4 regions of the Paenibacillus sp. FSL R7-0048 genome follow, and region 1 is predicted to be linked to each of the others. Evidence: riboswitches for the same ligand, from Rfam matches in the RefSeq annotation. Region 1 holds a riboswitch; each other region holds the start of a gene.
The links. Region 1 has a riboswitch for cyclic di-AMP ahead of NSQ91_RS02750 (hypothetical protein). Riboswitches for the same ligand answer to the same signal wherever they lie in the genome.
Positions count from the first base shown of each region.

Region 2: it holds a riboswitch for cyclic di-AMP, as region 1 does, so the genes downstream of both, NSQ91_RS00545 (C40 family peptidase) here and NSQ91_RS02750 (hypothetical protein) in region 1, are expected to answer to the same signal.
Region 3: it holds a riboswitch for cyclic di-AMP, as region 1 does, so the genes downstream of both, NSQ91_RS11450 (KamA family radical SAM protein) here and NSQ91_RS02750 (hypothetical protein) in region 1, are expected to answer to the same signal.
Region 4: it holds a riboswitch for cyclic di-AMP, as region 1 does, so the genes downstream of both, NSQ91_RS00190 (3D domain-containing protein) here and NSQ91_RS02750 (hypothetical protein) in region 1, are expected to answer to the same signal.

Region 1 is NZ_JBBORF010000001.1:622,295-628,367, forward strand. Features, by position in the region: gene NSQ91_RS02735 (hypothetical protein) at 1-69, opposite strand, end outside; gene NSQ91_RS02740 (hypothetical protein) at 110-631, opposite strand; gene NSQ91_RS02745 (hypothetical protein) at 646-1,200, opposite strand; cyclic di-AMP (ydaO/yuaA leader) riboswitch at 1,269-1,433, opposite strand; cyclic di-AMP (ydaO/yuaA leader) riboswitch at 1,853-2,042, shown strand; gene NSQ91_RS02750 (hypothetical protein) at 2,293-2,709, shown strand; gene kdpF (K(+)-transporting ATPase subunit F) at 2,836-2,913, shown strand; gene kdpA (potassium-transporting ATPase subunit KdpA) at 2,926-4,602, shown strand; gene kdpB (potassium-transporting ATPase subunit KdpB) at 4,619-6,073, shown strand, end outside.
Region 2 is NZ_JBBORF010000001.1:110,199-116,271, reverse strand. Features, by position in the region: gene NSQ91_RS00555 (M1 family metallopeptidase) at 1-350, shown strand, start outside; gene NSQ91_RS00550 (hypothetical protein) at 362-1,192, shown strand; cyclic di-AMP (ydaO/yuaA leader) riboswitch at 1,411-1,549, shown strand; gene NSQ91_RS00545 (C40 family peptidase) at 1,607-2,035, shown strand; cyclic di-AMP (ydaO/yuaA leader) riboswitch at 2,398-2,540, shown strand; gene NSQ91_RS00540 (C40 family peptidase) at 2,546-3,037, shown strand; gene NSQ91_RS00535 (GNAT family N-acetyltransferase) at 3,227-3,712, shown strand; gene NSQ91_RS00530 (c-type cytochrome) at 3,840-4,196, shown strand; gene NSQ91_RS00525 (4a-hydroxytetrahydrobiopterin dehydratase) at 4,279-4,566, opposite strand; gene NSQ91_RS00520 (hypothetical protein) at 4,795-5,088, opposite strand; gene motA (flagellar motor stator protein MotA) at 5,295-6,073, shown strand, end outside.
Region 3 is NZ_JBBORF010000001.1:2,634,605-2,640,677, forward strand. Features, by position in the region: gene NSQ91_RS11440 (DinB family protein) at 1-421, opposite strand, end outside; gene NSQ91_RS11445 (helix-turn-helix transcriptional regulator) at 505-1,416, opposite strand; gene NSQ91_RS11450 (KamA family radical SAM protein) at 1,550-2,725, opposite strand; cyclic di-AMP (ydaO/yuaA leader) riboswitch at 2,857-3,000, opposite strand; gene NSQ91_RS11455 (AraC family transcriptional regulator) at 3,049-4,716, opposite strand; gene NSQ91_RS11460 (ABC transporter substrate-binding protein) at 4,856-5,881, opposite strand.
Region 4 is NZ_JBBORF010000001.1:40,734-46,806, reverse strand. Features, by position in the region: gene veg (biofilm formation stimulator Veg) at 1-105, opposite strand, end outside; gene yabG (sporulation peptidase YabG) at 382-1,284, opposite strand; gene rsmA (16S rRNA (adenine(1518)-N(6)/adenine(1519)-N(6))-dimethyltransferase RsmA) at 1,449-2,333, opposite strand; gene rnmV (ribonuclease M5) at 2,330-2,881, opposite strand; gene NSQ91_RS00190 (3D domain-containing protein) at 3,058-4,224, opposite strand; cyclic di-AMP (ydaO/yuaA leader) riboswitch at 4,510-4,739, opposite strand; gene NSQ91_RS00185 (TatD family hydrolase) at 4,938-5,708, opposite strand; gene NSQ91_RS00180 (HD domain-containing protein) at 5,760-6,073, opposite strand, start outside.

The sequences.
Region 1 (6,073 bases):
AGTATACTTTTGGACATACTCTGCAAATTTAGTACTGTAGGTGGACTCGGGAGGTAAGGGGTCAGGCATGGTGAACACGATCCTTTCAGAATGAGAGATTTGCTTGAATCTATAATATAGAAAAGTAAGAGATGGATTTATTGATAAGATCGGCGGTGTCTGGTTCCGGGCAACTGTGTTTCTGCTGGGAGGCAGTGGATAAAGCTTTTGAAGGCTTGTAGTAGAGCCGTTCACTTCTGGAATTGCTCCCCCCTGCTGCAACACTGTACAGACGCCCTTGCTGAATATGCCCTGCCAAGGATTTACCCTGGAGCTTGGCCTTTAAATCCTGCAAAGCACCCTGAACTAGCTCAAGCTTAACCTGCTCCCAATCTGAACCTTCGCGGCGGACCTTATCCAGCGCTTCCTCAAGACGGCAATGACAGATAGCCCGTAAAAAAGAACTCCATTTAATGAGATCGAAATTTTTGGTGTTGGCAGAAATCAGACAAGCCCCCCAACTGCAGCCTCCCTTACAGGTGAGCTTCAGAATACCATAACGGCAGCCTTCAGCCCCTTCCATTCCATAGTGAATAGGCTCGGGTTCATCCAATACAAATACTTCAATGCGGGATAGTCTGCGCTGGTCCATAGTAGGGTTCCTCCTTAGATTTCCAAAAGCTTTAAGTCAACATGATGAGTGACACTAGCCTTTTCTACACAAGCGAGCATCTCCATTTTATTCTCACAGACTGCGGTATGCTCTAGCCATAGTCGGAACTTCTCTTTTCGTATAACAGATAGATGTAAGGGAAAGGTGCTGCGGGATCTCAAGACATACCAACCGGCGCTTACATCTTTCCAAGGCTCCTTGAAGGCTGTAAACCACGGGAGCTTTTGGTGTGATGACCAATCCTGCTGCTGCTGTTGTTCTCGAATTTTTTTATATATCTCATATACAATCTTAGAGTCTAAACAGTCTTTACAAGAAGAAGGTGTGCTGAACTGGCGAAGGGCTTGGATCTGGTTCTGGCCAAATGCATAGCCTACAATGTACCTGTGATTATGTTCTTCGAACCACAAGGCCCCGAAACAAACGTAATTTAGACTTATCGGCTCAAGCAGCCCTTGATGTATCCCTAAATAATAGTGCTTCAAAACATTCACCCCATCCAGCGTGCTATCACCTAATAAGCTCAGGTAACGCAAAAACCGCAGCAAGAGGAGGACCTCTGCTGCGGTTTTGGATTACAGGCAGATATACCTGGGCCAAAGCGTGGCGGATCAAGGGTCTCTCTCTTTACGCTTACGAGGTTAGCTGTCGGATTCGGACGGTGAGAGTCGCCCTACCTATTGAGACTTATGCAGTCTCCTTTGGATTCACCCCAAGTAGGCCAGGTGGCCTGATGGTTCCCCCGTTCCCTGCGAATGCAGGAACTCAGCGTTGATTGTTTTTTATGAATTAGATTCAACCCGAATCATACTCTTTTCAAGATTTTCTGTAAAAAACGGAAAATGTTCTTTTAGAGCAATTTTAACCATATCCTGCCGACTACGACTGAAAAACGAGGTAAATAGGTATTTATGGCGTGTTATCGCGCCTCTTTCTCGCTCAGCCTCAGCTTCTTGCGTTTCTACCTATAATGGGAATTTGCAGTATTTTCGCTCTAAAAAGGTGAATAAAATCACATGGGTTATAGATAGCGATTAAACGCTCCAAACTCGAGTAAACAAGAGATATAGAGAGATTAGATATCAAGTAAGCGCTATCTAATGGGAAAATAGTTTTTAATTTGCATTATTTTGGCATCATTCAGGTTTTACAAGTCTTCGTGCATAAGAGTATGATTACTCCTGTTTCAACGACAATCGAATATTTGATCCGCTTAATTTCCGGTAAGGAAAGCGGGGGAACCAACAATCGGCAGCCGATGTGAGAGTCGGAAGCCGATTATGGGGTGAATCCTGTAGAGGGTGCGAGTGAGCTCGCATCTATACAGGTAGGGCGACTCTCACCGCCCGAATCCGACAGCTAACCTCGTAAGCGTATGGAGAGAGGATGAGTGCAATGTGACCGCTAGCGAGCCACAGAGGAGATCCTTTGTGGCTTTTTGCTGTGCTCTTAGAAGCAAAGCATTTATGGAGGCCTCCCCTAAGAGGTCGCTAAATTCATCATTAGCGGTATTTGTAAGGCAGCGTCTAATGACGTGACACAACCGAGCTTTAGGTTGTGCCCGAAAATGACGATAGGTCAACATCCTTTCGGAGATTTTCGTTGCCTCCTTGTTGTAAATGAGCAGGAGGAGAAAAAAGATGACGGATCAGAATGAATATGTGCTTGTATGTGCGCCTACAAAGGCGGGAGAACATTTCATTAAACTTCTGAAGTTCAGGGGTATTAAGATGGCGGGATTAACCAACAATGTGGCTGAGAAAGCTTTACTTGAGGAGCTCGGGATTGAGCATGTTATTCTAGTGGATACCCGCCATCAGAGCACTTGGTTTCGCCCATCGTTCCCGGTAGGCAGGGTATATCTGTTTGAGAGCAGCTTTCCGCTTTGCTGCCGCTATATTCAGATGTGCCGTACCTGGACGACACAGCCGATTTTTGTGATTACAAGTTCAATAAATCCTAGATTGGTCTATAAAAGACTTGGTGCGAGCTATGTAATCTATTCCCATAGTGGTGATGCTGATTTTCTAATCGATAGATCACCTCATCAAGGATAATGGAAGGAGTGCGGAAGATATGATGGATCTGTATATGGTGGCTTCGTTAGCTGTAATTTACGGGTTATTTTATGGCTTTATGCGCTGGTGCGCAGGTGTAGTTGAGGATACGGGGAGGGATAAGCTGTGATTCTAGTAATCGCTGTTACCCTACTGTTGTTTATATATCTGGTTTACGCGTTGATTCATCCTGAGAAATTTTAAGGAGGGGCATTCATGGGCATTTTGCAAATAGTCGTCGTAATTGTAATTCTCATCTTGCTGGTCAAGCCGATGGGAACGTATTTATATCATGTATTTTCTAACGAACCGAATCGTACGGATCGCTGGTTTGCAGGCACAGAGAAAGGTATTTATAAGCTGATCGGCCTGAAAAAACGGGACGGAATGTCCTGGAAGAAGTATGCACTCAGCTTTGTTCTAACTAATATCGTACTGGTTGCTTTCAGTTATATTTTTCTAAGATTACAGCGGGGATTGCCGCTGAACCCGAATGGAATTGCCGATATGGAACAGACGCTTTCATTCAATACGGTGATCAGCTTTATGACCAATACGAACCTGCAGCATTATAGCGGGGAGACGGGACTATCGTATTTTTCACAAATGGCAGTCATCACGATGATGATGTTCACGTCTGCAGCGAGCGGATTTTCTGTTGCGGTTGCTTTTGTCAGAGGGATTACAGGACAGAAATCAGTCGGGAACTTTTTCGAGGACTTCGTAAAAGCACATATTCGTGTATTCATTCCATTAGCTCTGTTAGTTTCATTGGTGCTGGTAGGATTGCATGTGCCACAAACGCTCAAGCCATCGCTTGAGGTCACTACACTTGAAGGGCAGACGCAACAAATCGCTATCGGTCCAGTCGCTTCTTTGGAATCAATTAAACACTTAGGTACGAATGGTGGCGGCTTCTTCGGAGCCAATTCAGCACATCCTTTTGAGAACCCTAATCCACTTACGAACGTTCTGGAGATTCTCTCTATGTGGATGCTGCCAGCCTCTTTGCCATATATGTACGGATTGTTCGCTAAGAACAAACGTCAGGGCTGGGTGATTTTCACAGCAATGATGACCTTGTTCGTACTACTGCTGGGATTGAATTATTATGCGGAAACCAAAGGCAATCCAGCTATCAATACGCTGGGGATCGAGTCTTCGCAAGGCAGCATGGAAGGTAAAGAGGTACGTTTTGGTATCCCGCAATCTTCGTTGTTCACTTCGGTAACAACGGCAGCTACGACAGGTAGTGTTAACAATATGCATGATACGCTGACACCGCTGGGTGGCATTACCCCTCTGGCCCTAATGATGCTCAACAACGTCTTCGGGGGAAAAGGTGTCGGACTAATCAATATGCTGATGTATGCCATCATGGGTGTCTTCTTATGTGGACTAATGGTTGGCAGAACACCAGAGTTTCTCGGGCGAAAGATAGAAGCCAAGGAGATGAAGCTAATTGCGATTGCTATCCTTGTGCATCCGTTCATTATCCTTGTACCAACAGCAGGTGCGTTCTTAACGGACTTGGGCAACGGTTCCATCACGAATCCCGGATTCCATGGACTTAGCCAAGTGTTATATGAATATGTCTCTTCTGCCGCGAACAATGGTTCAGGATTTGAAGGGCTTGCGGACAACACCACCTTTTGGAATGTTACAACCGGGATCGTAATGCTGCTTGGCCGTTATGTCTCTATAATCGCGATGCTGGCAGTTGCAGGCTCACTGATCCAGAAGAAGCCAGTTCCTGAGACGATTGGCACATTCCGCACAGACAATGGTCTGTTCACCGGAATTCTGATTGGTACCGTAGTAATTATCGGGGCTCTGACGTTTCTGCCAGTCATTGTGCTCGGCCCGATTGCAGAATATTTGACCTTACGGTAGGAAGAGGGAGAACAAGATGAGTACTGTAAAAAGAAAAAAGCTGCTGACGGGACCCATACTCCTAAGCGCTGTAAAGGATAGCTTTATTAAGCTTAACCCGGTGACGTTAATTAAAAATCCGGTCATGTTCGTAGTCGAAATCGGTACGATTATTGTATTGCTTATGGTACTGGCCCCCGGATATTTTAATGCAGAGAAATCGGTAGGCTTCAATATCACAGTGTTGTTCATTCTGCTATTCACAGTGCTGTTTGCCAACTTCGCTGAAGCGCTGGCTGAAGGCCGCGGGAAAGCCCAGGCGGATTCACTCAAGAAAACGAAACAGGATATCACAGCTAACAAACTCGTTGGAGGGTCTGTGAAGACCGTTTCTTCTTCCGAGCTTCGTAAAGGAGATATTGTCATCGTCAGTCAGGGAGAACTTATCCCTGGCGATGGTGAAGTAATTGAAGGGCTGGCCTCCGTAGATGAATCTGCAATTACAGGTGAATCTGCACCTGTTATTAAGGAAGCCGGCGGAGATTTTGGCTCAGTCACAGGCGGCACCCGGGTAGTCAGTGATGAGATTAAAGTCAAAATTACCAGTGATCCCGGTGAGTCATTCCTGGATCGGATGATCTCCCTCGTTGAAGGGGCGAAACGCCAAAAGACACCCAATGAAATTGCACTAAATACACTTTTGATCAGTCTGACGTTGATTTTCCTGATTGTAGTAGTGACCTTGCGGCCTATTGCGACTTATCTGGGCGTTGATCTAGATATTCCTGTTATGATCGCCTTGCTGGTCTGTCTGATCCCGACCACAATCGGGGGACTGCTCTCCGCTATCGGGATAGCAGGGATGGACCGCGTCACACAGTTTAATGTCCTTGCTATGTCAGGGAAGGCCGTTGAAGCTGCCGGCGACATTAATACAATGATTCTAGATAAGACCGGTACGATTACTTTCGGAAACCGGATGGCGAGTGATTTTGTGCCTGTTGGAGATGAAACGGAAGCTGAGCTTACGGCTTGGGCAGCTATTAGTTCGCTAAAGGATGAGACTCCGGAAGGACGTTCGGTTATTGAGCTGGCTAAGAAGCTGGAGCGCAGCTATGACAGCAAACTTGCTGAAGGCGGAGAGTTCGTAGAGTTTAAGGCTGAGACCCGGATGAGTGGTATAGATCTACTTGATGGACGATCTGTTCGTAAAGGGGCAGTCGATTCCGTGAAGAAATGGGTACAGTCGAAAGGCGGAGTCATTCCCGCGAACCTCGACAGTAATTCCGATGCTATCGCTCGGATGGGGGGGACCCCGCTTGCTGTTGCGGTAGACAACCGGATTTATGGACTTATTTACTTAAAGGATACAGTTAAGCCAGGCATGAAAGAGCGGTTTGATGAGCTGCGAAAAATGGGAATCAAGACTATCATGTGTACAGGGGACAATCCGCTGACCGCAGCTACTATTGCCCGTGAAGCAGGGGTAGAT
Region 2 (6,073 bases), 510 kb from region 1:
ATACGATTACTTTTAAAAAAAATAACAGCGGCGATGCTCAAAGCTACGAATCATTAGTGAAGATTTCAAATAAAGGGAGCCATTACGATGATGTTCCCGTGAAATTCACATTCGCCGACAGCTCTTCGGTGCAGCGGGTCTGGAACGGTGAAGGAGCAGAGACTACGTTTCAATTGTTAAGCGATAAGCCTCTTCTCTCTGCTGAGATTGACCCTGAGCATTCCATCTTATTGGAGAGCAAACATTTAAACAACTTTAGGCTGGCGGAAATAGAGCACAAGACGCTCTCTCGCTGGACGTTAAGTGTAACTAAACTACTTGAAACCGTGCTCGGAACTCTTGTCTGGTGAGGTGAATGATTGTGAGAACATCGATAACCCGCGGCTGGCAAAGCATGAAGGAGCAATTTTATATTTTAATTCTGCTCTTCATCTACCGACTGCTCTGGGGCTACTTTATGTATGGTTTCATCCGATCTGCTATTATTCCAATTCTACTGCGCTATCCAGATAAAGACGCCGGCGGCAGCGGTATGGGCAGACTGTTGTATTATATCGAGGGACAGTTCAGCTTGAATACTGACCCTGCGATACGCACTTGGTTATGGATGCTTCTAGGACTTGTTGTCTTGCGACTTCTGCTTTCTCCTTTCATAAGGGCAGGATTGCTGCATGAGCTCCACCAGGAGCGAAGGGGCGAGCGCGGACTGTTCTTTTTCCCTGGCATGAAGATCTATGGACTACCTGTCTTAGTCTTTAGCCTAATCGAATGGGTTCTGACCCTGCTGCCGCTTTACTGGCTTGCTCCAAAAATGTACGGGCTGTTCTTATCCTCTTTGTTTAACTACACTTTGTTACTTCATTTAGTACCATACGTATTGGCATGGCTTATATATATTTTTATCGTGCGCCTGTTTCTTCTATATATGCAGTTTGGTTACACCGGCGGTACAGGAATGTTCTCCTCACTGTTCATCTGCTTGCGGTCACTGATTCCTGCTATAGGTGTTTCCATTGTACTTGGTGCGGGAGGCTTGCTCTTACTGCTAGTGTGCGGACTGACGGGTCTGTTCTGTCCCGGCCTGCCGGCACTTATAATACGGCAAATCTCACCACTACCTTCTACGCTCTTAAAAATGTGGGGAATCTCTGCACAATATCATCTATGGTGTAGCAAAGCATTTCCACAATAAATTAACCTTATTTGACATAATAAAAAGGTCCCAATTCCTGTATTCAGGAGCTGGGACTTTTTCTCATTACGGATAACTTAAGAGTATTTGCAAAATCATAAAAGCTCTGTTACAATAAGTCCTGTGCTATTAGTAACAATTTTGTAATCAATTGAAACGATTCCTACATAACTAAATGTATTTATCGTAAGTGTAACTGTCGAAACGTCATTCTCTTGGTGCTTAACACGCCTAATTCCTTTGCACCGGGAAGTGGGGGAACCATATTTTGGGTGAATTGATCTCGCTTTACAGGGATCATAGGGAATCTTCTACCGAACCCTTAAGCTAACCTCGCAGGCCTTGGAAGGAGTACATCTTTTGAAAAGACATAATTTAAGAAAAAAATGCGTCGCTGCGGCGCTAGGACTTGTAATGGCATTATCTATTGGTGGAGGAAGCGCCTTTGCCGACTCTAAGATGGACACTGTAATCTCAAAGACTATTGGAGTTGCCTATAAAACCGGAGGTACAAGCACTGCCGGATTTGATTGCTCTGGATTTACAAAATATGTATTCAAGAATGTGGGTCTTACTTTACCTCGTACATCAAAAGCTCAATATAGCGTTGGAACTGCTGTATCCAAAAGCAATCTGCGTTCTGGTGACCTAGTGTTCTTTAACACACTTGGCAATGGAGTATCCCATGTCGGCATTTATGTTGGAAACGGAAAATTCGCACAATCGTCCTCTTCGCGTGGAGTGACCATCACTTCACTCAGTCAGGCCTACTGGGCCAATCGTTATGTTGGCGCTAAAAGAGTAATGAGTACTTCAGCTTATCAAGCTGTAGCCTTCGATTGAAACCTTCCTCACAACTATAACCTCATAATTACAACTATATGAACCTGAATCTGATTATTCCCGTAATCAAATTCGGGTTTTTCTTTTTTCCATAATATATTTTTACACTATTAGAGCCCAATTGAAACACGTTTATTTGATAAAAATTGCAATTATATTAAAAATTAGGTCATTATTAACGCTTACATATGCCTTTCTACCGTAAAAATGCCAATTTTTCTGCATTAATATGTTAAAAACGATTGCCAAGCGGCTTTCTGTTTGTTACAATTAGCGCAGTGAGATTTTAGTAACATTTTTGTAATCATTAAGTTGTTATTTACAAAGGTTTTGTCATGTATTGATTACAAGCTAATCCTAATCAACAGTATGAGCCGAGTTTCCTAACTATTAGGAAAACGGGGGAACCAACTTTGGGTGAATTGACCTCCATTATATAGAGGGGTCATAGGGGACCTTCAACCGAACCCTTAAGCTAACCTCGTAGGCATTTGGAAGGGGTATACACTTTTGAAGAAGAAGTTAGCAGCAGCAGTACTAAGCTTTTCCATCATCCTCACCATCGGAGCAGGAAGCGCTTTCGCAGATTCCAAAATGGATAAAGTGATTGACAAGGCCATCGGTACTAAATACGTATCCGGCGGTATATCCACTAACGGATTTGATTGCTCCGGATTTACAATGTATGTGTTTGATAAGATTGGCATTAACCTTCCACACCAATCAGGTTCCCAATATCAAATGGGCACAGCAATCTCCCGTGATGATATAAGAGCCGGAGATCTTGTATTCTTCAATACAAGTGGCAAAGGTGTCTCCCATGTCGGCATTTATGTCGGTGAAGGTAAGTTCGCACACGCTTCTACCTCACGCGGTGTTACGATTAGCTCTCTGAGTGATAGCTACTACGTGAAACGCTACGTTGGTGCTAAGCGCATTATGAGCACAGACGCTTACCAATCGGTTGCTGCTGAATCGGAAGACAATGATGATGTTCAATAAGTAACGTACATAGGCTCTTTTCCAAGGTAACTCTTGGAGGAGAGCTTGTTTTTTTGTCTTATTACTTATTTACCCCTCTCATAATTTGTAAAACATTCCTCTCATATAAAGTTTCTGAGTCGAACCTCCCCCATTTTGTATATAATTAGTAATATAGCAATGTCCTCGTGAAAGGAGATCGTTGACTTTATGATAAATCCCTCGGTAACTTTTCATGTAGTTCCTATGGAGGCAATTCACGGAGAAGCTATTTGTAAGTGGAGCTATACGCCTCCATATAATATTTATGGCTGGATGCCGTGGGAGCAGATGCAGGCTCTTGGCATCGAGTTTGGTGATCCGCAGCTCCGGAAGGAACAATATATCTCCATATTAAATGAACAAGAGGTTTTGTGCGGATTCGCACAGTTGTTCCCGATGGAAGGAGTCGTTCGTTTAGGAGTTGGGATGCGCCCCGATCTATGCGGCCATGGTTTAGGCAAACTATTCGTAGATGCAATCGTCCAGACAGCCTTGAATCGTTATCCTGATCGTGAGATAGATCTGGAAGTCCTGACCTGGAACCAACGCGCCATTCGAACTTATCAAAAATGTGGATTTACGATTACAGATACGTATGAACGCCGCACACCTACAGGAGACAAACCTTTTTATTGCATGGTCTATGACAAATGATATTAAATACCATATATTTCATAAGAATGATTGTATTCTCGTTCATTTTTTTGTCACAAACCCTATGATAACGCTTCACCATAAGCTATAATGTAGGGAGCAGCTTACATAGAAGGGACGAATTGGGATGCAGAAATGGATCATGAGCGGTTTGTTTTTTGCCGCCTGTGCCTTTGCGGTAGTACTCATGTTTACACTTCCGGGTAAAGAAGAGGTAGCGGAAGAAAATAAGCCCACGATGCCGGTAGTTCAACTGGACGCGGCAAAGGCAGAAGCAACCGTGAAAGCCAGCTGTATCACCTGTCACGGCGATCAGCTTCAAGGTGGAGTTGGACCAAGTCTTCAGAATGAAGGCGGCCAGCATGACGCTGAGGAAATCTACAGCATCGTCACTAAAGGACGTGGTCAAATGCCTTCCTTTAAGGAGAAGCTAGCGCCTGAAGAGATCGCCAACGTCGCACTCTGGCTCTCAGAGAAAAAGTAACCCACCCAAGCAACTAAAAACGCCCGTGTATGAGATAGGTGACTATCTATGCACGGGCGTTTATTTTATGATTTTGGCTAAACTAGTGATTTTTTTCAAAGGCTTCATTAAATTGATGCGCCTCTCGAAGATCTAGAGCCGTAATCCCATCTTCTTCATTAGATTCAAGTCGCAGTGTAACTGTTTTATAATCAATCGTAATATGTGGATGATGATCGAAGGCTTCTGAAATCGTGGCTACTTCATCAACAAACGCAATGCCCTTCATATATTGGCTGAACATATATTTTCGTACCATAACGTTATCTTCCAGCTTCCAGCCCTCTAGCTTGGTGATCTCCTCACGCAGTTCCTCTTCCGTAAATAACAATTCGTTTCCTCCCTTACAAAAAATTGCAGTAAAGTGCGCAGTTCCCTTTACTTGTCTTAGGCTTTAAACAAAACATCCCTTAGCTTCTGAGGTCCAAGGGATGTGCCAGGATAAAGGCGATATTTTCGATTTAATGTATTCACAAATCCCAGCGATTATAACTCGGCTTTATCAATTTTAACACGGGCTACTGACTACGGGCAAATTACGTCCAGACTTCTCCTCCGCCTAAATTAAAACCACTGAAGCCAAATCCTCTTCGCCAACTAAAATATTAATGCGGTGCGTGTCCTTATCGTAAATAATTACGCCGCTCCCCACCTCAATCATAGGTTCATTACCCAGCGCGAAGAAAAGATCCTCAGCCAATGCTTCCCATACCTCCAGCTTTGATTCTTGGGGTAGTTCCTGCCACTCGTCCGGATCCATCTCAAAAAATAAATATCCATCGGAAATTCGTCCGACGGCTTCGGTCAAATCTGTTAGAATTTCACCGTAATCTCTACCATGCTTTACACCCACGTATATCACTCCGTTTTCTTCACAGATGAATAATTACTTACCTTATCCATTATAGCCGAAAAAATGACTTCACAAAAAACCGAATGATGTCGATAAATAAGAATATACGTTAATTCGGTTTCGCACAGAGTGCCCTGCCGCTGTTTCAAGGATGATATACGCGGCATTGTCGGAACACATCTTAAATCTCACGGACGAGGTGCAAAATGGAAATTTCAACAATAATTGGTTTAATTTTTGGTTTGGTTGCTGTAATCTGGGGCATGATCCTCAAGCACGCTCCACTTCATGCTTTGGCCACACCTGCTGCTTACGTTATTATCTTGGTGGGTACGGCAGCGTCTATTTTCATGGCCTTTCCTTTCAACGAGGTCAAAAAGATTCCAAGTCTGTTCAAAATGATCTTTATCAAAAAGAAATTAATCAGTAAACCCGAATTAATCACTATGTTTATGGAATGGGCTTCTATCACACGGCGTGAAGGTCTGTTGGCTCTAGAATCAAAGGTCGATGAAATAGAAGATAACTTCCTCAGGAATGGCATGCGGATGATCATTGATGGAAATGATCAGGATTTTGTCCGCGATGTCCTCATGGAGGATATCCACGCCACAGAGGATAGACATAAAGCAGGAGCGCTCATTTTCTCACAGGCAGGTATGTATGCTCCTACCCTTGGGGTGCTCGGGGCGGTTATCGGCCTCATCGCCGCTCTGGCTGATATGAGTGATATGAACAAATTGGCTGCGGCAATCGGGGCTGCCTTCATCGCCACTTTGCTTGGTATCTTTACAGGTTACGTATTATGGCATCCTATTGCTAATAAACTGAAACGTCTCTCCAAACAAGAAATCGAAGTTCGAATGATGATGGTCGAAGGTCTTTTGTCCATACAGTCCGGTGTATCTACTATTGCCATCAATCAGAAGCTTGCTGTATTCCTAACACCTTCGCAACGCGTTAAGTTAAATGAGAAGGACGGTGG
Region 3 (6,073 bases), 2.0 Mb from region 1:
CTCTATGATAAGTCCCGTGATTGGCGACTTGCAACACAATTTCTGATAGGCGTGTTTGGCGGATTCCGGCGAATGGATTGTCAAGCAGAATGGTTTGCTCCAAATCGGATTGGTTGTGTAACCATGCTTTGTATTGTTCTGATAGATGGGCAAAGATATTTACGTATTCATCCACAGAATCTAGAATGCTCAAATTTAGCGGGATACTTTGTTGAAAAGCCTCTGGCATGGCAGTGCCTGTTAATACAAGATACCACATCGTATCAACCGCATAGATATGGCTAAGGGCATGAGCGATGGTGGGAAATGAGCTGTTCACTTCTTGACTTAGCACAGAAGGCGGGAGTTCCTTGATTCCCCCCAGGATAGTTTGGTTTGCCCATGTGTGGTATTTAAACATTTCTACTGGATAATTTGTCATTCGTACATTCTCCTTTTGAATGGTCATGGATTTGTTTTTTGTTACTGTAGTTAATATAAAAGAAGAAGTATGACATCAGACTGTCATACTTCTTCATAAAGTTTGAGTGTGTTTTGAAGCTGCTCTTTTAAAATACCTCGCAATGCAGGGGGTTCGAGGACTTCGGCGCCGCTGCCAAAACTCAGCAGAATGGACCAAAGCCAACGTGCTTCCAATGGCTTATACACAGGAATTCGCATCGTCATGCTTTTATCGGAATGAAATTCCTTGTCGACTTGATGAAACTGATCCAAAGCTTCTGCCAAAGCCTCAGGGTCTACCCGGATCACTATTTCCTCCACCTGATCTGCCCTGTTTGAACAGCCGGCCTCTTTGGGTACCTCATGTTGCGAATGAAAGGTATCCTGCGTCAGGAACAAATTCAGCATCCGGGAAAGTCGGAACTCCCTATAGTCCTGCCGAGCCCGGCAATAACCATAGATGTACCAGTTGCTATATTTAAAATGAAGCTTTACTGGTTCCATTTCACGGGTTGTACGTTCATTTTTTACACTGATGTAATCAAAACGGACAACATTTCGTTCCGCTATAGCCGCACGTAAAAGAGGAAGTGCGTCAGGATCCGTACGCCGGGTTTCAAGATCCACCGCGAGACTAGAGGTCTGTGGCTCCGTTCCAATCGTTTGCAGCCGTTCAATGGTTCCTTGCGTATGCTCATCTTCAAACACGGAAGAAAGACTGTTCAGTACAGTAATCAGAGAAGTGACATCATACGAACGGAGCAGGCTTTTATCCATTTTATATCCGTCCATAATGCCATATCCACCTTTAGTTCCCTGATACGATACGACCGGGATGCCAGCGGCACAAATCACATCGATATCTCTATAGATCGTTCGCTGGGAAACCTGAAACTCTTCAGCCAGCTTGGAGGCAGATAAAACTTCGTGGTTCAATAGCTTGTAGATCATAGAAATCAATCGTTCCAATTTCATGTGTGCATTCCCACCCATTAGTCCATTTCGTGTTACAGCGTGATTATATCATAGAATTTTTCGGGCAAATTTTGGGCGGGAGGAGTTTTGTTGTTGGCGATGAAGAAATATTCTATGACAGAGTCGATTAAATCTATTTACAGATTAAATCCGCAGGCTCGCCTGATAAATCATTAACAGAAATAATAGCATCGTTTTTTTTCACAGGTGGGGTCCAATATTGCTCATTCCCAGGCAGGTCATCGAACCATTCGGCGTCCTTTGGACAATCTAGAATCATAAATTTTCCGTATTCCTGATCTCTGGATTGATGGTATTTGAGATAGGCTTTTCCGTTATCAATGGCGAGAATTTCTATTTTTCCTGAGGTGTGGCTCATGGATAAGCGTACTCTTTTGCCAAGTCCTGAGGTTCTGGCTTTGGCTTCTTCTACAATTTGATAGACTTGCTCGAGCGGTAATACGAAATCCCGGTTTCCGGCTACGGGCCGGTTCACAAAGAAGTAGTAGGGTGTAACGCCAGCCCATGAAAGCCGGTCCAGTAGTTCCCCTAAAATAACGGGATCATCGTTGATGCCTTTGAGGATGGGGGTCTGATTTACGACAATTGCCCCTGCGTTGTGGAGAGCTTTAAATGCTTTTTTGGCTTCAGGTGTGATTTCACGAGGATGATTGATGTGCGCCATAACATAGATTCGTTTGTCTTCGGTAGAGTAAGTACGAATCAGCTCCAGCAGTTCTTCGTCTTCAGAGATCCGCATTGGATTAAATACGGGAATTTTGGAACCCAGTCTAATGATCTTAACATGCTCAATGCTTCTTAGATTTTCAATAATGGATCTTAGCTTCGGTGTGGAGAGAATTAAACTGTCCCCGCCCGTAAGAAGTACGTTGTTAATCTCCGGATTATTTGCGATATACTCCAAGCCCGGAGAGACATCAGCCATCGCCTCTTTCACGTCATTTCGGAACAGACGCTTACGGAAACAGTAGCGGCAATAAGCCCCGCAGACCTCGGATACAATCAGCAGTGCAGTTGTTCTATACTTGTGCTGACAACCAGGTACCACATAATTCGTGTCCTCATCGGAGGCGTCCCAGCGCCCATACTCCAGCAGTTCACCTTCGTTAGGAATAACCAGCTTACGGATGGGATCATTTGGATCATCCCAGTTAATCAAAGACAGATAGTAGTCATTTACACGAAAAACAAATTTGTCCGTAATTTCTTTCAGATTCTCTTTTTCCAGCTCAGACAACATAGCTATTTTGTTAATATCCGTGAAGTACTTTACCTTTTGCACGTACATCTCTCCTTTGTCTCGTAGTGTGAGAAATGAGGGAGCCTTAGTGTCAAAGGCCAATCTACTGCCAGCAGGGTCCAAAAAAGCACAAAAAGAGACCCTTAGCAAGGGTCTCTGGTTATGTAAATAACATGAAAAGCAGACCCATCCACTGCTGACGAGGTTAGCTGACGGACTCGGGTAAGATGGTACCCTACATTCTAATGCTCAATGATTCGCCCCAATTAACTGGTTCCCCCGCTTTTCAACTGTAAAAGTTGGAAATTAAGCGTAGATAAAGTATACCCTATCAAGTTTTGAAAAGTCAAAAGAGAATCCTAGATTCACTTTCAATTGCTAGCGCTACTTCCGCCGAGTAGTTTAGGCAACAGCGTTAGCAGCTTCTCCCGGGTTAACGCATCACTAGAGTTCCATTTGCTTCCGTCGAGCAGATAAACATGTCCCTGACGTACTGCTGGGAGATTGTTCCAAAGTGAACTGTCTAGTAATCGTTCCATCGCAGCTCGCGAGTCTTTGCGTTCCGGAATGAGCATGAAGATATGATCTCCGGCGTAGGCAGGCAGTCGTGTTGGATCAACTTCGGCGAACCCTAACTCTTCGTCCAATATGGCCTGGATCTCTTCGGTCGGTTGTAAACCACATGGGGCATAAAGCGCAGTGGAGAATCCGGACATTCCCATAGCATACAGATGATCTCCATGATCATAGACCAAAGCAGAGGCGGTTTCTCCAACTTGGAGGGTTGTCGTGTAAAGCTGCTGCCACATGGCAGCGTTTTTGATTGTGAATGACTCCAGCCATGCTTCGGCTTCGCGCTGTTTACCTAGCCAACTGCCTAGTGTCCGCATTCGTTTGTCGAGAGATGCAAATGAATCAAAGGTGAGTGTCGGAGCGATACCAGAAACTGCTCTGTAGGCTCTTTCATCACTATTTGCCAAAATGATCAAATCTGGGTTTAGGGAAGCGGTCAACTGCGGGTCCAGTGGAAACCCGACGTTGGCGAGCTTCTTAAGCCGATGTTTATAGACGCTGTTCCGGGCGAACGCTTCATCTCCACCGATAGGCTTTACGCCTAACGCGAGAAGGTCGCCAAGTGTTTCGCCATGATAGACAATACGTTTCGCTCGCTCTGGAATCTCCACCTCATGACCCGTCCAATCCTTGACGGTAAGCTTACGACCTTTCTGATGTGCATATTGTCCGGGTGTAACTCCGGTTTTTTGCCGAAAGCGGCGGCTAAAATAGTATTCGTCCGAGAAGCCGACCAGTCTGGCGATTTCCCGCAGTGGTTCAGTCGATTCCTGCAGGAATCGTTTGGAATGATTAATGCGCAGATCCGTCAGGTATTCAAGCGGCTTTTTACCCGTAAGCTGCTGAAAGATCGGTGTATATTGCCAGATTGATATTCCCGCCAGTTCAGCTAACTGCTTCACGGTGATACTCTCTGTATAATGCTCCTGAATGAATGTTATGGTCTTTTCTACGGATTCCGTAGGACTTGGCAGGTGTTTGGAAGGGTAATTATGCTCAAAAAGTAGCAGCAGCAATTCTTGGAATTTTAATTGTCGCTTGAATTGTTGTACATCATCGGTGTTATTCCTGTTCATGAGCAGGTCTTCGACTAGTCGGATTACCTTGGTGAACGGGTGCACAATTAACTCCCGTCTGCCGGAAAGCAGCTCTCCAGAATATCGTTTAGGATCCTCGGTTGTATAAATTGCTGTAAAGGTGATGAGGTAATAATACAACGTCAGCTCCTGGTTGTCCGTACTATAGGAGATTCCAGGAGATAGTAGATAACATTTATCCGTACTTAGTATCACGCTTTGATCATCGAGGTTCAATTGTCCGTTCCCTCCAGTAAATATGAGAAGGGTATAGTCCTGGGTTGTACGCGTTATAGAGCTTGAATCGGCAGCTTGAATCATCAGTTCGGCCTCGTTTAGCTGAAATAGCAGAGAGTGGAGTGGGGGGCAGGACGATGATGTATGCAGCATGGGTTCAGCCTCCGTTCATTTGGTGAGAATGATTATCAATGAATTCATTGTATATAAAAAAAAGAAGCATATCAACAGCTGTTGACATGCTTCTTGCAGTTTTTTATCAGCCTTGTGTTAAACTCTTCATCACAGAAGGTTAATTCATATTCAATAGCTGTGGAATTTCGCCAAGCAGCCATTCTCTTGTTGTCGCATCACTTGAAGTCTTCATGATGTCTTGTGTATAGACATATCCGTTCTTGACGGCAGGAAGGCTCTTCCAGATAGGGCTCTTTAATAGATTCTCTGTGGATTGTTTTGCTTCTTCTGCCACTGGAGTCAAGAGGAATATCCGGTCTCCGGCATATTCTTTCAGGACTTCCATGGATACTTCCTGGAACCCTTTACCTTCATCAAGGATCGTTTGAATAGCTGGAGTTGCCTTGAAGCCATTCTCCCCATAGAGTACCTGGGAAAGTCCGGTTGCAGCCATTATAAACAGTCTGTCTCCTGGATAATAAGTGAAGACCGCAGCCGTTTCGCCCTCTTTCATGCCTGCGGATTTCAATTGCTTCCACATGTTCTCTTCAGCGGTTTTATACTGCGCAAGCCATGCTTCTGCTTCAGTCGTTTTCCCAACAATTCCACCAATGTCCAGCATACGTTCCTGGAGTGGGGCAAAGGTATCAAATATTATAGTGGGTGCAATTTTGGAGAGCTGTTCGAAATCAGCTTCATCTGTGCCCGCATAGATGATCAGGTCAGGCTGAAGCTCCAATGTTTTTTCCAGATTGATAGGGAAGCCTACATCCTCCACACCTTGTAATTGATCTTCAAAAACCTGGCCTTCACCCATAGAAAGAGGATAACCTACCGCCTGCACACCAAGTGCGAGCAAATCGCCATAAGTTTCTCCAGAATAGATAATTCGCTGCGGATTCACCGGAATCTCTACAGTATGCCCTATGTAATCTGTATAGGAGCGGGTAGTCGCTGCTGCTTCATCTGTACTGCTATCTGAGGGTTCTGCTGAAGGTACCGCGGTTGCAGCGGAAGAGTTCCCGGTTTTGTTCACCGTACTATTGGCAGAGGATTGTTCCTTTGAGTTTCCGCACGCCAGTAGCAATGTACTCAGCAAAAATAGTACACATACCACAGCGAAGGACTGTCGTACCTTGTTCATATCTTATTGCCTCCCTATTATATGTAACGACCACCAATAATGATAATCATTCTCGATTAAAATATATCATAAATTAAAGCCTCTTTTTACTCAATGGACAAAAAATAACCCCGTAATTTGATTTGTACAATCAAGTAAAAAGGATGTGTTTAAAATTATTTTGAATTATTTTTAGCTGCTTGGAAAAATACT
Region 4 (6,073 bases), 580 kb from region 1:
GCGTTCAACGGTTTTACGACGACCTCCGTTTGCACGCAATGTGATCTTATGACCGACGTGAGCTTCAAGACTGCGTTTGATTTCCAACAGCGCGTTATTAGCCATTACCTGACGACCACCTCTTTTCTTGTCCATTATACAACTTTTTCAGGACAATGTCAAAGCAAATAAATAATTAATTATAGTTGATGCATATTTCGTTGTCAACGGAATTTTTTTGCGAGAAATCAGCGCCGGACTAATATCCTTGTTATCTGTAATATAGGCATTACAAAGAAAAAAAGAAAGGGTTAAGCTCAGCGCTCACCCTTTCTTTCGGATATTCTATTCAGCCCATTCAAATTACCTATATTCCTGACACCATAGACCTATCTCTGCCGCTTAAATGGCTGATGGTGTCACTTTTAGCGCCGACAGATTCTGCAGTCGCGGCATTCCGATGCGGAAGCTGCCACGGGTCTCAACACCACCAATACCCTGATTGCCGCTGATGGTATTATTCAGAACATCGCTAAGATTTACAGTATCCCTGATGGAAGTAAAGGATGATTTTGCTGCTACATACACGGGATCCAGAGCATGGATCAAAATTCGACCAGGTGAACTGGCAAAATTAGCTCCAGCTCCAAGTAAGGCCTCGAAATGAGATTGACAAGCACCGGCAACAATAGTCAACGCATCAAAATTCCGCTCATACTCCCTAGCTACCCTAATAGCAGCTATAAAGTTTTGCGAATTTTTATAGCTATTCAGACTATACAGATCGTAAGTATGCTGTTGCTTCAGTACCCCATCATGACCAGTGATCACTACAATATCTGGGCGTACACGGGGCAACAGCCGGTATAACGTATCAGCCATTGCAGATTCATGAACATGATGCCCTTCAGCGGGAATCCGCAGCTGCTCGTATAAGCTAAGGCTCTTATTCAAATATGCCGGATCGCCATCCAGATGCAGTACTTTACCTGGCACTTCAAAATAAGGAGCTTCCTTGGACGGTGGAGCCCATGTCCCCTCTGTTAGGGTTCCCCCGCTCCGCTGACTTTGCTCCTGACGGTCCTTCCGCAGCTGTGTCAGTGATTCCTTCGCTTTGATCTGTGCTTGCTGTCCCCGTTCCGTTATTCGGGTAGGAGGCACTTGAACCAGGTCATCCAGAGGAGAATCCGCCAACAGGCGGAAATCTGTGCCTTTAATGACGGCTCTATCCTGCACAATATTATCTACACGAAATGTTAAATCACCGCCATAAGATTTGCGAACGACCAAGTCTCCTAAATTCATTACAACCACCACCTCTACCCCATCGTATGGGCAAAGGCCTCAGTTGGTTCATAACTCAACATATTTTTAAAATATAAGAATGTATAATGCTCCACCAGAATAACATCCTTATATTTCTACGAGAAACGGTTGTCGTCCTTAAGACAACAACCGTTTCCTATTGCTTATTCAATTCCAGCGGCTAGCAAAACACCGCTTAAGCGGGCGTATTCTTCAAGACTGAGTGTTTCTCCGCGACGGGTCGGTTCAATACCCGCTTCTGCGAGTAAAGCCTCCAGCTGCTCACGTCCTTGTTCAGGGAAGTAACGAGCCTTCAGATTGTTAGCAATCGTCTTGCGGCGCTGTGTGAAAGAAGCGTGAACCACTTCAAAGAAATGCTTCTCACTCTCCACCTTTACCGGAGGATGCTCTCTAACCTTCAGACGGATAACAGCAGACTCCACATTAGGTTGAGGGATGAATACCGTACGTGGCACGATACAGACGAGCTCAGGCTCGCTGTAGTACTGCACGGCAATGCTAAGACTTCCGTATTCCTTTCCACCTGGAGATGCAGCCATACGCTCCGCAACCTCCTTCTGAATCATTACAACGATGTTATCAAGGGGAAGCTTCTCTTCGAGCAGCTTCATCAGAATCGGAGTAGTCACATAATAAGGCAGGTTAGCAACCACACTGACCTTGTTCACAGTGGTGAAATCTTCCTTGAACATTTCCTGCAAGTTCACATTGAGGACATCATCGTTACGAACCTTAACATGGGGATAGGGGGAAAGTACGTCTTTTAATATTGGAATCAGTCTACGGTCAATCTCTACGGCAGTTACAGCACCCGCTGTTAGTGCCAGACGCTCCGTCAGCGCTCCAATTCCCGGCCCGATCTCCAGCGCCCCAGAATCGCTATCTAGTCCAGCAGCGTCTACAATCTTGTCCAAAATATTTTGATCAATCAAAAAATTCTGTCCCAGGCTTTTCTTGAACTTGAATCCATAACGTTGAATAATCTCTTTGGTCCGTTTTGGAGTCGAAATTTCCTCTCTACCACTCATGAAGTAATGCCTCCCTGATCAATTTGGGCGAGAGCCCCGGCAAATTCCTCCCGCGTAATCCCAAACATCGCCAGCCGCTTGTACAGCTGTTTGCCGTTACAATATCCGATTCCAAGCAAATTACCAAGTGCCATACGTCTTTCAGCAGCCCGAGGGTGTACAAGCATTCCAGCGGCCATAAGATCATCAATACCAATCAAAGCAGGTGCTCCTTCAAAAGAGGTATGTACATTACGCAGCGCATGACGAATCGCCTCTGGCGATGCATTCTCTACACCGATATCCCCTTTTCGAGTTGCGTCCTTCTCTGGAATAAAAGCATGCTTGCAGCCCGGCACCTTCGCTGAAACGATTTTACGAATTCGCTCCCCAGCATGGTCCGGGTCCGTAAGAATAATAACCCCTCTACGTTCCATAGCAAGCGCGATCTTAGCAATTACAGTCCGGTTTACAGCAGAGCCGCCTGTCTCAATGGTATCCGCTTCTACAGCACGCTTAATGGCTACGGTATCGCTTTTGCCTTCAACGACGATTAATTCCTTAATCATATTTCTTGACTCCTTCCAAAAAAAGCAAAAAGAAGAGGATTCGCTCCTCTTCTTTTGGTTAAAGAATGTATAAGTGATGAGCGGTTGCTCTGCGATCAACGAAATGATCATCCAGCGTTCCTTAACGGTTATCATCACTATAGCTTATCAAAGGATTTTTTGCAAAAGCTTCAGTTCTAGTTAAGCTCTGGTTTCACAGGTCCAATCACATAAACGGTACGTGATTTACGGCCGAAATTACGAGCATGGCTCAGGGAATCATAATAGACATCCACTTTATTGCCTTTAATGGCACCGCCAGTATCCTCTGCACGGCGGAATCCAAGCCCATCGATATAAACCCACCAGCCAATAGGAATTACATTCGGATCTACTGCAATTGTACGACCTTCCGTTACGCGTGTTCCGGAGGCAGTTTTAGTACCTATCCCTGGCTCTTCTGACGAATAAGCTGTCATGGAGACGTTCTTAATCATCTTCTTGTACTCAAAGTCTACGCCAGCCTTGCTTGTGACGTTCTTAGTCTTAGCGCTAACTTTAGTCGTTTTGGAGGTAGTGCTTGATTTGGAAGTTGTTGTAGCTTTAGCAACTACAGTAGGCTTAGGAAGTGCTTTAGTACCAACGGCAATGATCTTATCTTTTGTTACCGTTTGTACTTCCTTGCCGATCATGCGCATAGAGGCCAGTTCTCCGTCTTGATAGATCTTTTCAATATGCTGAACCATGACGCCTGGTTTGCCTGCCTGTGCCACTCTAACTGTTCCCACAGTAAGGGAGGGATCTGCTGTCTTAATAACACGGAAAGGTAAGTTAGTTGTTCGCTGTACCGTTTGCTTGTTGATACGAACGATCTTAATCTCCATGTCAGCAGAGATGGTGGTGTCTAACGAAGGAAAAATCTTATCATAGCCTTCTAGGTTGATACCCAGTTTGTCAATCGCTTGACCGATAGTGTCTTCGGTCGTATATAACGTTTTTGTTGCTCCGTCCGCAGTAAGGCTAAATTTCTGCGCACGATTGATAACGACACGGTCACCGTCTTTTATTTCATCACTCAGACCTAAAGATAATTCATCATGCGGCTGCAGCGAAATTTGCTCTTTCTCCAACACATCACCAAGAAGTGCTTCTCGCGTTTCAAGTGTCTGTGTTTGCCCGTCTATTACTAAAACTAATTGTTTATTACTTTGACCGTGTACGTACAGCAGAATTAACAGCGCGATTGCGATTGAAATCACACCTGCAAGTAAAAGTACGCGAGTATTTACTTGCTCCCACCGTAATGCGAAAGACCTGCTGGATGACTGCGAATCATGGGATACCTCTGGTTGGAATAAGCCCATTCTCTCCATCCTCCTTACATAGCCTCGTCGTCAATTTGTATATCATGAGGACTGAATTTCTTTGACGAAACTATTTGAGATTGTCACAGGATACGCACGTATTAACTTAGCGTCTCCTGCTCATGGATCGCCTGCTCGGCACAGCTACTCCTACACCTGTTATATAACAGTATGCGGGCAACATTCAGTTTATTCAAAAATAAAGAAGCCTAAAAAGAGTTCTCTTGAGGACTCTTTCGTGGCTTCTCCGATGTCAGAATACGCGGGAATGTTTGTGCACGAGGTTGCCTCTCTTACTTGCGCTTACGGGGTTAGCTGTCGGGTTCGGACGAAAGAGAGACGCCCTATTTCAGGTCACCCGCTCACGGCGGTTGCCCTTAAATTCACCCCAAAGACCACGTGAAGAAATCAAATATTGTTCTGCGGCAATTCCTAGTCGTATTCAAGATACAGGCATGCGGCAGTTCAATATTGGTTCCCCCGTTCTCCATACGGAGACTCAGCGAGACGATCCATGAATCAATGGCTGTCACAATAACAACAGCTCACATCACTGAAAAGATGATATCCTGTTTTGATGCATGTTGTAAAGGACGATTCAACCACGTTTACGCAAATATATGGTTAAAATATTGTAATAATCAGCCGTTTTTATATTAAAAAAGTTTAATATATCGGCCATTCTCTATTTTTCACCCGTTTTACTCCTGTTTTCAGACAATCCCAAATCGTTCCAGTGCGTTCGCATACGTAATTTTAGCCAATTCTTCCCATGTTAACCCTTTAATTTCAGCCGCAGCCTCTGCTACTAACTTCACATGAGCACTCTCATTTCGCTTGCCTCGGAAGGGGTGTGGAGTCAAATATGGAGCGTCTGTTTCGATCAATAATCTGTCCAATGGCGTCTGTGCAAGCACCTCTTTAGGCACTCTGGCATTTTTGAACGTGATCGGTCCTCCAAATGACAAATGAAATCCTAGATCTAGACACATTTTTGCGGTTTCCCAGCTGCCTGAGAAAGAATGCATTACGCCACCAATTTCATTTGCTTTTTCCTCCCGTAAAATCCGTACGACATCTTCATGGGCATCACGGTCATGTATACAGATTGGCATTTTTAGTTCACGGGCTAGTCCAATTTGTTTGCGGAAGACCTCCTGCTGCACATCCTTGGGAGAGGTATCCCAATAATAATCCAACCCAATCTCTCCGATGGCCACCACTTTCTCATGGCTGCAAAGAGAGGCGATCCAATCGAGGTCCCCCTCTTTCATATCAATCGCATCCTGTGGATGCCAGCCCACCGCTGCATAAATATAATCATAAGATTCAGCCAGCTTCATCGTTGAAGGGATCGTTTCCCGATTAAATCCAATATTGATCATCTTGCTAACTCCGGCCTCTACTGCACGAGCTATAACTTCCTCGCGATCCTCGTCGAATTGAGGCGCATCTAAATGTGTATGTGTGTCGAACAGATACATTTTAAAGCTCACTCCTTGTTGTTTTTATCAATAGTTCCATAAATATTTGTATTATTTTGCAAAAATCTCTGCTACAGAAAAGGGCAACCGTGTAAGGGCTTTTTTCAGCTTATCCTGTGGGAAATATAGGTGATATCTGCCACGATGAATTCCGCTTATTGAGCGCACAATATCCGATACCTCTGAAATTTCCCGCAATTGCTCATTGCGATCAAGCAGTAAAATTTGATTATTGTCGAAGGCTGCTCCTGGACGGAACACATCATAAGGCAAATCTGTCGGATAATCAATCTCTAAGTCATATTCTGGGTTAAGTCCCGCTCCCGCAAAACTGCTGCGGATTTCCGTAATCATATCTGTATCCA